3 regions of the Burkholderia lata genome follow, and region 3 is predicted to be linked to each of the others. Evidence: predicted binding sites of a transcription regulator. Region 3 holds the regulator's gene; each other region holds the start of a gene.
What was found. Region 3 encodes FliA, which starts transcription of late flagellar genes. Its sites were predicted from a motif close to CTAAAGTTTNNNNNNNNNNNGCCGNTA; they were not measured.
Positions count from the first base shown of each region.

Region 1: the regulator FliA is predicted to act here: its motif matches at 1,569-1,595, upstream of flgK (flagellar hook-associated protein FlgK).
Region 2: the regulator FliA is predicted to act here: its motif matches at 1,564-1,590, upstream of fliS (flagellar export chaperone FliS).

Region 1 is NC_007510.1:3,526,454-3,530,768, reverse strand. It holds gene flgJ (flagellar assembly peptidoglycan hydrolase FlgJ) at 1-482, shown strand, start outside; gene BCEP18194_RS21965 (flagellar brake protein) at 701-1,456, shown strand; gene flgK (flagellar hook-associated protein FlgK) at 1,654-3,636, shown strand; gene flgL (flagellar hook-associated protein FlgL) at 3,659-4,315, shown strand, end outside.
Region 2 is NC_007510.1:3,578,197-3,582,511, forward strand. It holds gene BCEP18194_RS22200 (flagellar hook-length control protein FliK) at 1-595, opposite strand, end outside; gene BCEP18194_RS22205 (flagellar protein FliT) at 726-1,058, opposite strand; gene fliS (flagellar export chaperone FliS) at 1,055-1,489, opposite strand; gene fliE (flagellar hook-basal body complex protein FliE) at 1,685-2,029, opposite strand; gene fliF (flagellar basal-body MS-ring/collar protein FliF) at 2,279-4,042, shown strand; gene fliG (flagellar motor switch protein FliG) at 4,032-4,315, shown strand, end outside.
Region 3 is NC_007510.1:230,538-234,852, reverse strand. It holds gene ahcY (adenosylhomocysteinase) at 1-916, opposite strand, end outside; S-adenosyl-L-homocysteine riboswitch at 949-1,065, opposite strand; gene BCEP18194_RS06925 (RNA polymerase sigma factor FliA) at 1,174-1,908, opposite strand; gene BCEP18194_RS06920 (flagellar biosynthesis protein FlhG) at 1,931-2,749, opposite strand; gene flhF (flagellar biosynthesis protein FlhF) at 2,742-4,315, opposite strand, start outside.

The DNA of each region.
Region 1 (4,315 bases), 400 kb from region 3:
CGCCGCCGCTGAAGGGCGCGAGCGGCGTGCAGGACGCCGACGCGTTCGTCGACCGGCTCGCGGGCCCCGCGCAGGCGGCTAGCGCGTCGACCGGCATTCCGGCGCGCTTCATCGTCGGCCAGGCCGCGCTCGAATCGGGCTGGGGCAAGCGCGAGATCCGCGCGGGCGACGGTTCGACGAGCTACAACGTGTTCGGCATCAAGGCGACCAAGGGCTGGACCGGTCGCACGGTGTCGGCGCTGACCACGGAGTACGTGAACGGCACGCCGCGCCGCGTGGTCGCGAAATTCCGTGCGTACGATTCGTACGAGCACGCGATGACCGATTACGCGAACCTGCTGAAGAACAACCCGCGCTACTCGGGCGTGCTGAGCGCGAGCCGCAGCGTCGAAGGCTTCGCGCACGGGATGCAGAAGGCCGGCTACGCGACCGACCCGAACTACGCGAAGAAGCTGATTTCGATCATGCAGCAGATCGGCTGACCGGCCCGCCGGCGACCGCCGTTGTACCCTCTGGACCGCGCCCGGCAGCCCGCCGCGCGCGGTTTCAACGTTTGCGCGAAAAAAATCCCCAATTCGATCTAAACTTTCGGTCAGCACTGCCGCTAAGTGTGAGAGACCTGCGACCGGGCCCCCGTTCTGGCCCGGTTTTATTGCGCACCGGTTGCCCGGGCGCCCATGACAAGAAAGACCGGCTAGCCATGAATATCGAAACGTCGACGGACCCCAGCCTGGATGCAGGCCACTCCGGGCCCGACTATGCCCGCCGCAATCCGCTGGAAATCGGCGTGCAGCTGCGCAACCTCGTCAATCGCGGCGATTTCCTGACCGTCCAGTACCCGGGTGGCCAGCTTGTCACGCGCCTGCTCGAGGTGGATGTCGGCGCGCGGACGTTCACGTTCGACTGGGGTGCGCTATCCGAGCAGAACGCCAGCATCCTCGGCGCGTCGCACTGCACGTTCGCGGCCGCGCCGGAGGGCGTGCGGGTCGAATTCTCCACGGGCACGCCGCGCGAGACGCGCTACGAGGGGCTGCCCGCGTTCGTCGCCGATTTCCCCGACGTGCTGATGTGCATCCAGCGTCGCGAGTATTTCCGCGTCGATGCGCCGATCGTCGATCCGTTCCTGTGCCGCGGCAAGCTGCCGGACGGCGAGAGCTTCTTGTTCGAAGTGCATAACCTGTCGCTCGGCGGCGTGGGGCTGCGCACGGCCGACGAACGCGTCGAGGCGCTCGAGGTCGGCACGACGCTGCCCGACGTCGAGCTCGAGTTGACCGGCCACGGCAAGCTGTCGCTCGACCTGCAGCTCGTGTCGCAGCGTTCGACGCAGATGCCGAACGGGTCGCGACGCTACCAGCTCGGCTTCCGCTACATGTCGCTGCCGGGCAGCGCGGAAAACACGCTGCAGCGGCTGATCACGCAGCTCGAAATGAAGCGCCGCTCGCTCGCGCGGGCCTGACGCGCAAGCGGCGGCCGGCCCCGCCCGGGGCGGCCCGCACGGCGTTTGCGGCACCCTCGGCCGCACGCTTGAACCGGCGACGCGCGAGTGTGCGTCGCACGTGCATTTTTTCCTCAATTTTTTCGATTGGCGGCCGTTATACCGGGAGTCACGCAACCCGGCGGCCGCGACGTGCGGTCGGCTCATCAGGATCGCGCATGTCCAACACACTCATGAACCTCGGCGTCAGCGGCCTGAATGCCGCGCTCTGGGGCCTCACGACGACCGGCAACAACATCAGCAACGCGGCGACGCCCGGCTATTCGGTCCAGCGGCCCGTGTATGCGGAAGCGAGCAGCCAATACTCGGGCAGCGGTTACATGCCGCAAGGCGTGAACACCGTCACCGTGCAGCGGCAGTACAGCCAGTACCTGAGCGACCAGCTGAACACCGCGCAGACGCAGGGCGGTGCGCTGTCGACGTGGTACACGCTCGTCGCGCAGCTGAACAACTACATCGGCAGCCCGACGGCGGGGATCTCGACCGGGATCACGAGCTACTTCACCGGGCTGCAGAACGTCGCGAACAACGCGTCCGACCCGTCGGTGCGACAGACCGCGATCAGCAACGCGCAGACGCTGGCCAACCAGCTCAACGCGGCCGGCCAGCAGTACGACGCGCTGCGCCAGAGCGTGAACACGCAGCTCACCAGCACCGTGTCGCAGATCAACACGTACACCGCGCAGATCGCGCAGCTGAACCAGCAGATCGCAGCGGCGAGCAGCCAAGGGCAGCCGCCGAACCAGCTGCTGGACCAGCGCGACCTCGCGGTGTCGAACCTGTCGGGCCTGACCGGTATCCAGGTCGTGCGCAACGACAGCGGTTACAGCGTGTTCATGTCGGGTGGCCAACCGCTCGTCGTCGCCGACAAGAGCTACCAGCTTGCGGCCGTCACGTCGCCGTCGGATCCGAGCGAACTGACCGTCGTGTCGCAGGGGATCGCCGGCGCGAAGCCGCAGGGGCCGAACCAGCCGTTGCCCGATTCGTCGCTGTCGGGCGGCACGCTCGGCGGCCTGCTCGCGTTCCGCAGCCAGACGCTCGACCCCGCGCAGGCTCAGCTCGGCGCGATCGCGACCAGCTTCGCCGCGCAGGTCAACGCGCAGAACGCGCTCGGCATCGACCTGTCGGGCAACAAGGGCGGCAACCTGTTCACGACGCCGTCGCCGACCGTGTACGCGAACCAGGGCAATACCGGCAACGCGTCGCTGTCCGTGTCGTTCGCGAACGCGTCGCAGCCGACGACGAGCGACTACACGCTGTCCTTCGACGGCGCGAACTATACGCTGACCGACCGCGCGAGCGGCGCGGTGGTCGACCAGAAGGCGGGGCCGATGCCGGTTTCGCTCGGCGGGCTGAATTTCTCGATCCCGTCGGGCTCGATGAGTGCCGGTGACAAGTTCACCGTGCTGCCGACGCGCGGCGCGCTGAACGGCTTCGGCCTCGCCACGACGAGCGCGTTGGCGATCGCGGCAGCCTCGCCGGCGGTCACGTCGGCGGCGAGCACCAACACCGGCACGGGCAAGATCACGCTGGGCGGCGTCACCTCGGGCTATCAAGTGCCGACGACCAAGCTGACCTATGACGCGACGGCGAAGACTTTGACGGGGTTCCCGGTCGGCACCACGGTGACGATCGGCACCACGCCGCCGACGTCGGTCACGATCAACAACCCGACGGACACCGTCCCGTACGATCCGGCGGCCGGCGCGACGATGACGATGTCGGGAACGGCCGCGGGCGCGCTCAACGGCGTGAGCGTCACGCTGTCCGGCGCACCGGCGACCGGCGACTCGTTCACGATCGGGCCGTATGCGGGCGGCACCAGCGACGGCTCCAACGCGCTCGCGCTGTCGAAGCTGGTCAACGCGAAGGCGTTCGGCAACGGCACGACGACGCTCACGGGCGCGTATGCGAGCTACGTGAACGGCATCGGCAACACGACGACCCAGCTGAAATCGTCGAGCGCCGCGCAGACCGGGCTGATCGGCCAGATCACCGAGGCGCAGCAGTCGGTGTCGGGCGTGAGCACCAACGAGGAAGCGGCCAACCTGATGCAGTACCAGCAGTTCTACCAGGCGAACGCGAAGGTGATCCAGACGGCGGCGACGCTGTTCCAGACCGTGCTCGGCCTGTTCAATTGACCGGATTCGAGGGATAGAAGCGATGCGGATTTCCAGCGCCCAGTTCTTCCAGCTGAACGTTTCACAAATGAACGATCAGCAGGCCCAGCTTGCGCAGCTGTATCAACAGATCTCGAGTGGCGTGAGCTTGCAGACGGCGGCGGACAACCCGGCGGGCGCGGCGCAGGCCGTGCAGCTGTCGATGGCGTCGGCGACGCTGTCGCAGTACGCGACCAACCAGAACGCGGCGCTCGCGTCACTGCAGGCCGAGGACCAGACGCTGCAGAACGTGAGCACCGTGCTGACGAACACGCAGTCGCTGCTCGTGCGCGCCGGCGACGGTTCGATGTCCGACAGCGACCGCTCGGCGCTCGCAACGCAGCTGCAGGGTTACCGCGACCAGTTGATGACGCTCGCGAACACCAACGACGGCGCGGGCAACTACCTGTTCGCCGGCACGAAGAATTCGGCGGCGCCGTTTTCGACGACGCCGAGCGGCAGCGTTGCCTATGTCGGCGACACCGGCACGCGCCAGGTGCAGATCACCGATTCGAGCACCGTGTCGCAGGGCGACACGGGCGCGGCCGTCTTCATGTCGGTGCCGGCGATCGGCAGCTCGCCGGTGCCGTCGGCCCGCGCGGGCAACACGGGCACCGGCACGATCGGCGCGGTCACGGTGACGAACCCGTCGATCGCGACG
Region 2 (4,315 bases), 350 kb from region 3:
GCAGGTCGGTCGAGCCGTGCTGTGCGGCGTCCGGATCGGCCGGCGCGAGCGCGGCCGCGAGGCGCGCCTGCGGCTCGCGCATCAGCGCCGCGAGCGGACGCTGGCCGGCCAGCCACTGCGCGAGATGGGATTCGTAGAAAAGGCCGCTTTCGCTCACCGCCTGGGCGAGCGCTGCGCGCAGCGCCGCGACCGGCAAAGTCGCAGCCGCTTCGCGCGCCGCAGCAGCCGACGACGCAGCAGCGGAAGCCGGCGTGGAAGACGCAGCAAGATTGGAAGCGGCCGGCGCAGCCGTGTCGGTCAGCAGCACGGTGGGGTCGGCCAGCAGCGGCGCGCGCCCGGCAATGGCCGGCGTCGAGTCGCCGCCCACGCGCGAAATCGCGTCGAGCACGCGCCCGACATCGGATAGCGCAGTCTGGGTGGAAGCGGGCGGCGCAGCAGGCGGGCTGCCGGCCGAAGGCGTGGACGACGCGCCGGTGCCCGGCGTGCCGACCTGCGAGGTCGCGCCGCCGCCGGCGGGCGCCGACACGGTGCCGGTCAGCAAGCTGTCGAGGCGGCTCGCCAGCAGCGCGGCCGCAACGGAGTCGATACCGGTCATGATCGGAGCCTGCTTATCTCAGCCACATCGTTGCGAATCCGGGAACGGCACATTGGTGCCGCCCGCGGGAACTGCGCGCCTGCCACAGCGGATTCGTGCGCTCCCGCGCCCGTTTCCCCGGAAACGGGCCCTACCCGCGCGCGCGGTAGAGATCGGTCAATACCTTGGTCGAGCGCCGCGCCTCGAACAGCGCGGACAGCCGCGCGACGTCCGGGCTCGCGAGATCGCGAATCGCGGCGTCGTCGGCCAGGATGCGGCGGATCAGGTCGAGCTTGCGGCCGAGATCCGATTCGTCGAGCACGACGCCCGGATCGGCTTCCTTCAGCCCGTCGACCAACCGCATGAATTCGGCCTGCAACCCCGGCAACGCGCTCCAGTCGGCGCTGCGGGCGGCGCCCAGCATTCGGCCCGACACGGCGGCGAGCGCCTCGTAACGTTCGAAGTATTCGGCCTTGCGATTCATCGTGATGCTTCCACTGCCTGTTGCGCGGCCATCCGCGCGACTTCCGGGGCGATCCCCGTCCATGCTTCCTCGAGCGTCGCGAGCAGCCCGTCGACTTCGACCAGCATCGCGTCGCTCGCCTGAGCATTCGCTTCGAGCAGACGCCGGCCGATATACGCATACAGCGCGTCCAGCCGCTCGGCGATCTCGCCGCCCGCGTCGAGGTTCAGCGACGCCTTCAGCCCGCTGTCGACGATCCGGATCGCCTTGCCGATCGCTTCGCCGCGCGCGGACACATTGCCCTGCTGCAAATGCAGGCGCGCCAGCGCAATCGCCTGCCGCGCGCCCTGGTACAGCATCGCGATCAACCGGTGCGGGGAGGCGCCCATCACCCCCGTCTCGACGCCGACACGCGCGTACGCACTGGCTCCAGCGTGCCCTGGGGAAAACATGCGCTTCTCCTTGTTATGCCTTGGCTATACGGGAACCGCGGCCGTGCATCGCACGACGCGGCCTTCACCGGAGTTATCGGAAGGGATTTGGAAAGCTTTAGGCAAGCGGAGCGTGCCGCCTGGCGCAGAAGGGCCGGTCCGCAGACCCGCCCGGATGGCCGTCCACGGACAGCTTTCCCCGCATAGCCGCCCTTATCACACCGACATCTGCATGATGTCGTTGTAAGCGCTCACTAGCTTGTTGCGGACCTGGAGCCCGAACTGGAAGCCGATGTTGGCTTTCTGCATGTCGACCATCACGTCGTTCAGCGACACGTTCGGCGCGCCGACCTCGAACGCCTGCGCCTCGCCGAGCGCGTGCTGCTGGTCGCCGCTGATCTTGTCGAGCGACGCCTTCATCGCGCTGGCGAACGTGCTGGCCGTCGCCGCGCCCGAGCCGGCCAGTGCCGCCGTCGGGCTCGCGACGCCGCCGGACGCCTGCGCGGCCATCGACTGCATCTGTTGCAACACCGAACCGATTCCGCTGACGTTCGCCGTCATGCTGTCCCCGAAACTGAGAGAAGAGACCCGGACGCACCGGGAGATCCGCCGGCGCCGCACCACGCGCGCCATGCCGGATTCCGAAAAAGGATAGCAGCGTGACGCGCGTCAAAGCCGAGAAAGTACGGGGGAAACCCCGCTCTTTTCGGTCGATCGGAGTACGGCCCGGGTCACGATAATCGCATCGTGTCATTGTCCGCCCGCTCGTCCGAGCGAGCTCAGTCGTCCCGCTCCGGAGAAACTCGACGCATGGATTCGCAGGCCAACTCGCTGATCAACCCAGACGCCCGCGCGGGCCTCGCCAGCCCGGCGCCCGGCGCCGCCGCGGCCGCCGCGTTGCCGGGCGCGGGTGGCGCAGGCGCGGACTTCGGGCTTGGCGGCTTCGCGGAACGCATCCCCGGCATCTCGCGGATGAAGGGCAACCCGAAGCTGCCGTTCCTGATCGCCGTCGCATTCGCGGTCGCCGTCATCACCGCGCTCGTGCTGTGGAGCCGTGCGCCCGACTACCGCGTGCTGTACAGCAACCTGTCGGATCGCGACGGCGGCGCAATCATTGCCGCGCTCCAGCAGGCAAACGTTCCCTACAAGTTCGCCGATGCCGGCGGCGCGATCCTCGTGCCGTCGAACCAGGTGCATGAAACGCGCCTGAAGCTCGCCGCGATGGGGCTGCCGAAAGGCGGCTCGGTCGGCTTCGAGCTGATGGACAACCAGAAATTCGGCATCAGCCAGTTCGCCGAGCAGATCAACTACCAGCGCGCGCTCGAAGGCGAGCTGCAGCGCACCATCGAATCGATCAACGCCGTGCGCGGCGCGCGCGTGCATCTCGCGATCCCGAAACCGTCGGTGTTCGTGCGCGACAAGGAAGCGCCGAGCGCGTCGGTGTTCGTCGACCTCTACCCGGGCCGCGTGCTCGACGAGGGCCAGGTTCAGGCAATCACGCGGATGGTGTCGTCCGGCGTGCCCGACATGCCCGCGAAGAACGTGACGATCGTCGACCAGGACGGCAACCTGCTGACCCAGACCGCGTCGGCATCCGGCCTCGACGCGAGCCAGCTCAAGTATGTACAGCAGGTCGAGCACAACACGCAGAAGCGCATCGACGCGATCCTCGCGCCGATCTTCGGCACGGGCAACGCGCGCTCGCAGGTCAGCGCGGACCTCGATTTCTCGAAGATCGAGCAGACGTCGGAAAGCTACGGCCCGAACGGCAATCCGCAGCAATCCGCGATCCGCAGCCAGCAGACCAGCAGCGCGACCGAACTCGCGCAGGGCGGCGCGTCGGGCGTGCCGGGCGCGCTGTCGAACACGCCGCCGCAACCGGCTTCCGCGCCGATCGTCGCCGGCAACGGCCAGAACGCGCCGCAGACAACCCCGGTGAGCGACCGCAAGGACCAGACGACCAACTACGAAGTCGACAAGACGATCCGCCATCTCGAGCAGCCGATGGGCAGCGTGAAGCGGCTGTCGGTCGCGGTCGTCGTCAACTACCAGCCGGTCGCCGACGCGAAGGGCCACGTGACGATGCAGCCGCTGCCGCCCGCGAAGCTCGCGCAGGTCGAACAGCTCGTGAAGGATGCGATGGGCTACGACGAGAAGCGCGGCGACTCGGTGAACGTCGTGAACAGCGCGTTCTCGACCGTGAGCGACCCGTACGCCGACCTGCCGTGGTGGCGCCAGCCGGACATGATCGCGATGGCGAAGGAAGCGGCGAAGTGGCTCGGCATCGCTGCGGCCGCCGCGGCGCTCTACTTCATGTTCGTGCGCCCGGCGATGCGCCGTGCGTTCCCGCCGCCCGAGCCGGTCGCACCGGCGCTCGCGGCACCGGAAGATTCCGTCGCGCTCGACGGCCTGCCGGGACCGGAGAAGTCCGAGGAGCCCGACGCGCTGCTGCTCGGGTTCGAAAGCGAAAAGAACCGTTACGAACGCAACCTCGACTACGCGCGCACGATCGCCCGCCAGGATCCGAAGATCGTCGCCACCGTCGTGAAGAACTGGGTGTCCGATGAACGCTGAAGGCTTGACCAAGAGCGCGCTCCTGCTGATGTCGATCGGCGAGGAAGAGGCCGCGCAGGTATTCAAGTTCCTCGCGCCGCGCGAGGTCCAGAAGATCGGCGCCGCGATGGCCGCGCTGAAGAACGTCACGCGCGAGCAGGTCGAGGACGTGCTGCACGAATTCGCGAAGGAAGCGGAGCAGCACACCGCGCTGTCGCTCGATTCGAGCGACTACATCCGCTCGGTGCTGACGAAGGCACTCGGCGAGGACAAGGCCGGCGTGCTGATCGACCG
Region 3 (4,315 bases):
ATTCCATCGTCACGACGCGGTAGCCTTCCATCGCCGCCTGCAGTGCGCAGATCGGGTCGATTTCGGTGACCCACACGGTGGCGCCCAGGCCGCGCAGCGATTGCGCGCAGCCCTTGCCCACGTCGCCGTAGCCCGCGACGACCGCGACCTTGCCCGCGATCATCACGTCGGTCGCGCGCTTGATGCCGTCGACCAGCGATTCACGGCAGCCGTACAGGTTGTCGAACTTCGACTTCGTGACCGAATCGTTCACGTTGAACGCCGGGAACGGCAGGCGGCCGTCCTTTTCCATCTGGTACAGGCGGTGCACGCCGGTCGTGGTTTCTTCGGTCACGCCCTTGATGTGCGCGAGGCGCGTCGAGTACCAGGTCGGGTCCGCGTCGAGGTGCTGCGCGATCGACTTGTACAGCGCGACTTCTTCCTCGTTGGTCGGCTTCGCGATCACCGAACGGTCCTTCTCGGCCTTCGCGCCGAGGATCAGCAGCAGCGTTGCGTCGCCGCCGTCGTCCAGGATCATGTTCGCGAATTCGCCGTTCGGCCATTCGAAGATGCGGTGCGAGAATTCCCAGTATTCGTCGAGCGATTCGCCCTTGAACGCGAACACCGGCGTGCCGGCTTCGACGATCGCGGCAGCGGCGTGGTCCTGCGTCGAGAAGATGTTGCACGAGGCCCAGCGGACGTCCGCGCCGAGCGCCTTCAGCGTCTCGATCAGCACGCCCGTCTGGATCGTCATGTGCAGCGAACCGGCAATGCGCGCGCCCTTCAGCGGCTGCTGTGCCTTGTATTCGTCACGGATCTGCACGAGGCCCGGCATTTCGGTCTCGGCGATGTTCAGTTCCTTGCGGCCCCAGCCGGCCAGCGCCATGTCGGCGACGACGTAATCGTTGGAAGCTTTGGAATCGATAATGGCGTTCATCACGCCCTCCTTTCTAAAAAGTTTCTAGATTGGTGACGTGAGCGCCGTTCAGGAAGCGGGGCCGACGCGGTTGTGCCGCACAAGCTGCTTGGTGAAGCCTTCCGAGCCTGGCGGACGCAGAGTGGTCCGTCGCAACGCTCCTCGGAAAGCGGAGAGGATTGTAGCAAATCGGCGCGCAGAATGCGCAAGCACGGCGCACGACTGCGCGCCGACGGCGCAAGCGCGCGGCGTCGGCGCGTGCAGCCGTCAAGAAAGGGTCAGGACTCCGCGCCGACCCACGCCTGTTCGCGCAGCCGCGCGCGCAGGCGCGCGACGGCCTGGCTGTGCAGCTGGCACACGCGCGATTCGCTCACTTCGAGCACCGCGCCGATCTCGCGCAGATTCAGACCCCGTTCGTAGTACAGCGACATCAGCAGCTTCTCGCGCTCCGGCAGCCGCTCGATCGCCTCGACGAGCGCTTCGCGCAGGTGCTCGTCGAGCAGCGCGGACAGCGGATCGGCGTGATCGACGCGGTAGCGGTCGAGGAACGGCTCGTCGTCGGCCGCGCGGTCGAAATCCTCGTAATAGATCAGTTGGCTGCCGTGCAGGTCCTGCAGCATCCCCTGGTACTCGTCGAGCGGCATGTTCAGGTGCTGCGCGATCTCGGTCTCGCTCGCCGAGCGGCCGAGATTCTGCTCGACCTGGTGCACCGCGTGCTCGACCTCGCGCGACGTCTTGCGCAGGCTGCGCGGCAGCCAGTCGTTGCTGCGCAGCTCGTCGAGCATCGCGCCGCGGATACGCTGGGTCGCGTAAGTCTCGAACTGCGCGCCCTGGTCTTCCTTGTAGCGGCCGGCCGCGTCCATCAGGCCGATCATGCCGGCCTGAATCAGGTCGTCGAGGTCGACGCTCGCCGGCATCTTCGCGACGAGCTGCAGCCCGAGGCGTCGCACGAGCGGCGCATATTGCGCGAGCACGTCGGCCTGGGACATCTTTCCTTGAGCGTTGTACATCATGGCTCTCTCCTTCCGGTGGCGTTCACGCGGCGTGTGCCGCGCCCGCCTCATACGACGGCTTGCCGCCCGCGTGCACGGCGCGGCCCGCACCCGAACGCGGGCGCATCGGCCAATACAGCAGGTCGGCGGCAATCTGCCGGTAGTCGCGCGCGGCGGCCGACGACGGGAACGCATCGACCACCACACGCATCAGCTCGCGTGCGTGTTCGACGAGCGGATCGGCGCTCACGCAGCCCGCGTCGGCGATCGACACCGTCAGGTAGCGGCTCGCAACGCCCGCGAGGTTGTCGAACGCGACCTTCGCGTCGGCATGGCTGCCGACGTGATTGGTCAGCACGCGGAACTGCGCGAACGCATGCGCGAAATGCAGCCGCTTCATGCACGCATACGCCTCGGTGATCGCCTGCGCGGCGACCCGCGTGACGACCAGCACGTCGTGCGCTTCGCGTGCGAGCGCCGAGAACGAACCGTCGGCGCCGATCTGCGCGTCGACGAGGACGATGTCGGCCGGCCCGTCGATGAAATCGCTCAGTTGTGCATCGGTGTAGCCGGTGCGTGCGAGCCGCGCGGCGGCGCACAGGCTGAAGCCGGCCGCGACCCGCGTGCGTTCGCCGTCACGCAGCCACGCGCCCGCCAGCGTCGCGCTGGCCGAATGCACGTCGGCTCGCTCGTCGACGACGAGCACATCCTTGCCGAGCGACGCGAGCGCCGCCGCGAGGCTCACCACGGTGGACGTGCAGCCGACACCCGCCGGCCCGCCCGTCACCGCGACGATGCGCGATGCGCGCCCGGCCAGCAGGCGCCGCAGCCCTTCGGCCTGATCGATGATTCGTTTATCCAAATCGCACCTCGTGCAGCTCGGCGGTGGAACGTGCGGTCAGTGCGGAAAGCAGCGTCGGCATGTCCTCGTCTTGCGGCACGAAGGGCGAGCCGTCGCGCGGTACACAGAACGCGCTCTTCAGCAGGAATTTGGTCGAGGCGACGTACAGGTTCTCCGGCACCTTCTGGCCGGTCGACACGTAATGGATCGGCAGCTTGTAGCGGATCACCGTGTCGAGCACGCCGCCGAGGTGGGTCGCCTCGTCGAGCTTCGTGAGGATGCAGCCGGCCAGGTCCGGATGCTCGCCCGCGCTGCGGTACGCCTGCACGACTTCGTTGAGCGTGTCGCCGTGGCTCGTCGCGTTGAGCAGCAGCAGGCGCTGAACCGGCGCGTTCGCACCGTGCAGCATCGCGATCTGGTCGGACACCGCGCGGTCGCGCTGGCTCATGCCGATCGTGTCGATCAGCACGATGTGCTTGTTGCGCAGCTCGGACAGCGCCAGTGCGAGGTCGCCCGCATCCTTCACCGCGTGCACGGGCACGCCGAGGATCTTGCCGAAAATGCGCAGCTGCTCGTGGCCGCCGATCCGGTAGCTGTCGGTGGTCAGCAGCGCGACCTTGCTCGCGCCGAAGCGCATCACGCAGCGCGCAGCGAGCTTCGCGGTGGTGGTCGTCTTGCCGACGCCCGTCGGCCCCATCAGCGCGAACACGCCGCCGCGCTCCATCAGCGCATCTTCACTTTCGAGCACCGGCAGGTTCGACGCAAGCACCGACTGCGCCCATTCGGTGGCCTGTTCGAAGGTCTGCGCGCCGTCGCCGGCCGGCATGTTGTCGACCAGCATCCGCACGAGCTGCGCGGAGAAACCGGCCGCGAACAGGTGCTTCGTCAGCGCGCCATGCACGGCGCTGCGACGCTGGCGGTCGTGCCACATCAGGCTGTCGAACTGCTCTTCCATCATCCCGCGCAGCTCGCCGAGCTCCTGCATCACCGTATCGTTGACGATCCGCTCGATGCGCGACTTCACGGCGTCGGCCACCGCGGCGGCGGCGTCGGCGGACACGCGCGTGCGCTCGGCCGCCTTCGCGGCATACGCGGCGTTCGCGTTCGCGTTCGTGTCGGGCGCGCGGGTGGCGGCGGCCGGCATCCGGCGTTCGGCGTCGCGCACGATGTCGCGTGCCCACTCGGGCGGCGTCGCGCTCGCGGCGGCCTGCGGGGCCGGCACGCTCGCCTGCGGCGCGGCGGGCGTTGCCTGCGCACGCGCCATCAGCGCATCGCGCTGCTGCGTCAGGCGCTTCGCGTGCTCGACCAGCCACGGTGCGGGTTCGGAAGCAGCGGCCGGGGCGGCGGCAGTCGGGGCGGCGGCGGAAGACGGCGCCGCCGCGGCCAGCGCAGCGTCATCGATCGCCGAAGGTTGCGCCACCGTGTCGTCTGCTTCGGCGCTTGCGCCGAACACCGACGAGAACACGTCCGGCAGCCCGCCTTCGCCTGCTGCATACGGATTGACCGCCGGACGGGCCAGCGCCGCACCCGGGCGCGACACGATGCCCGGCACGGCGGCGGCCGGCACGGATTCCGGCATGCGCGGCG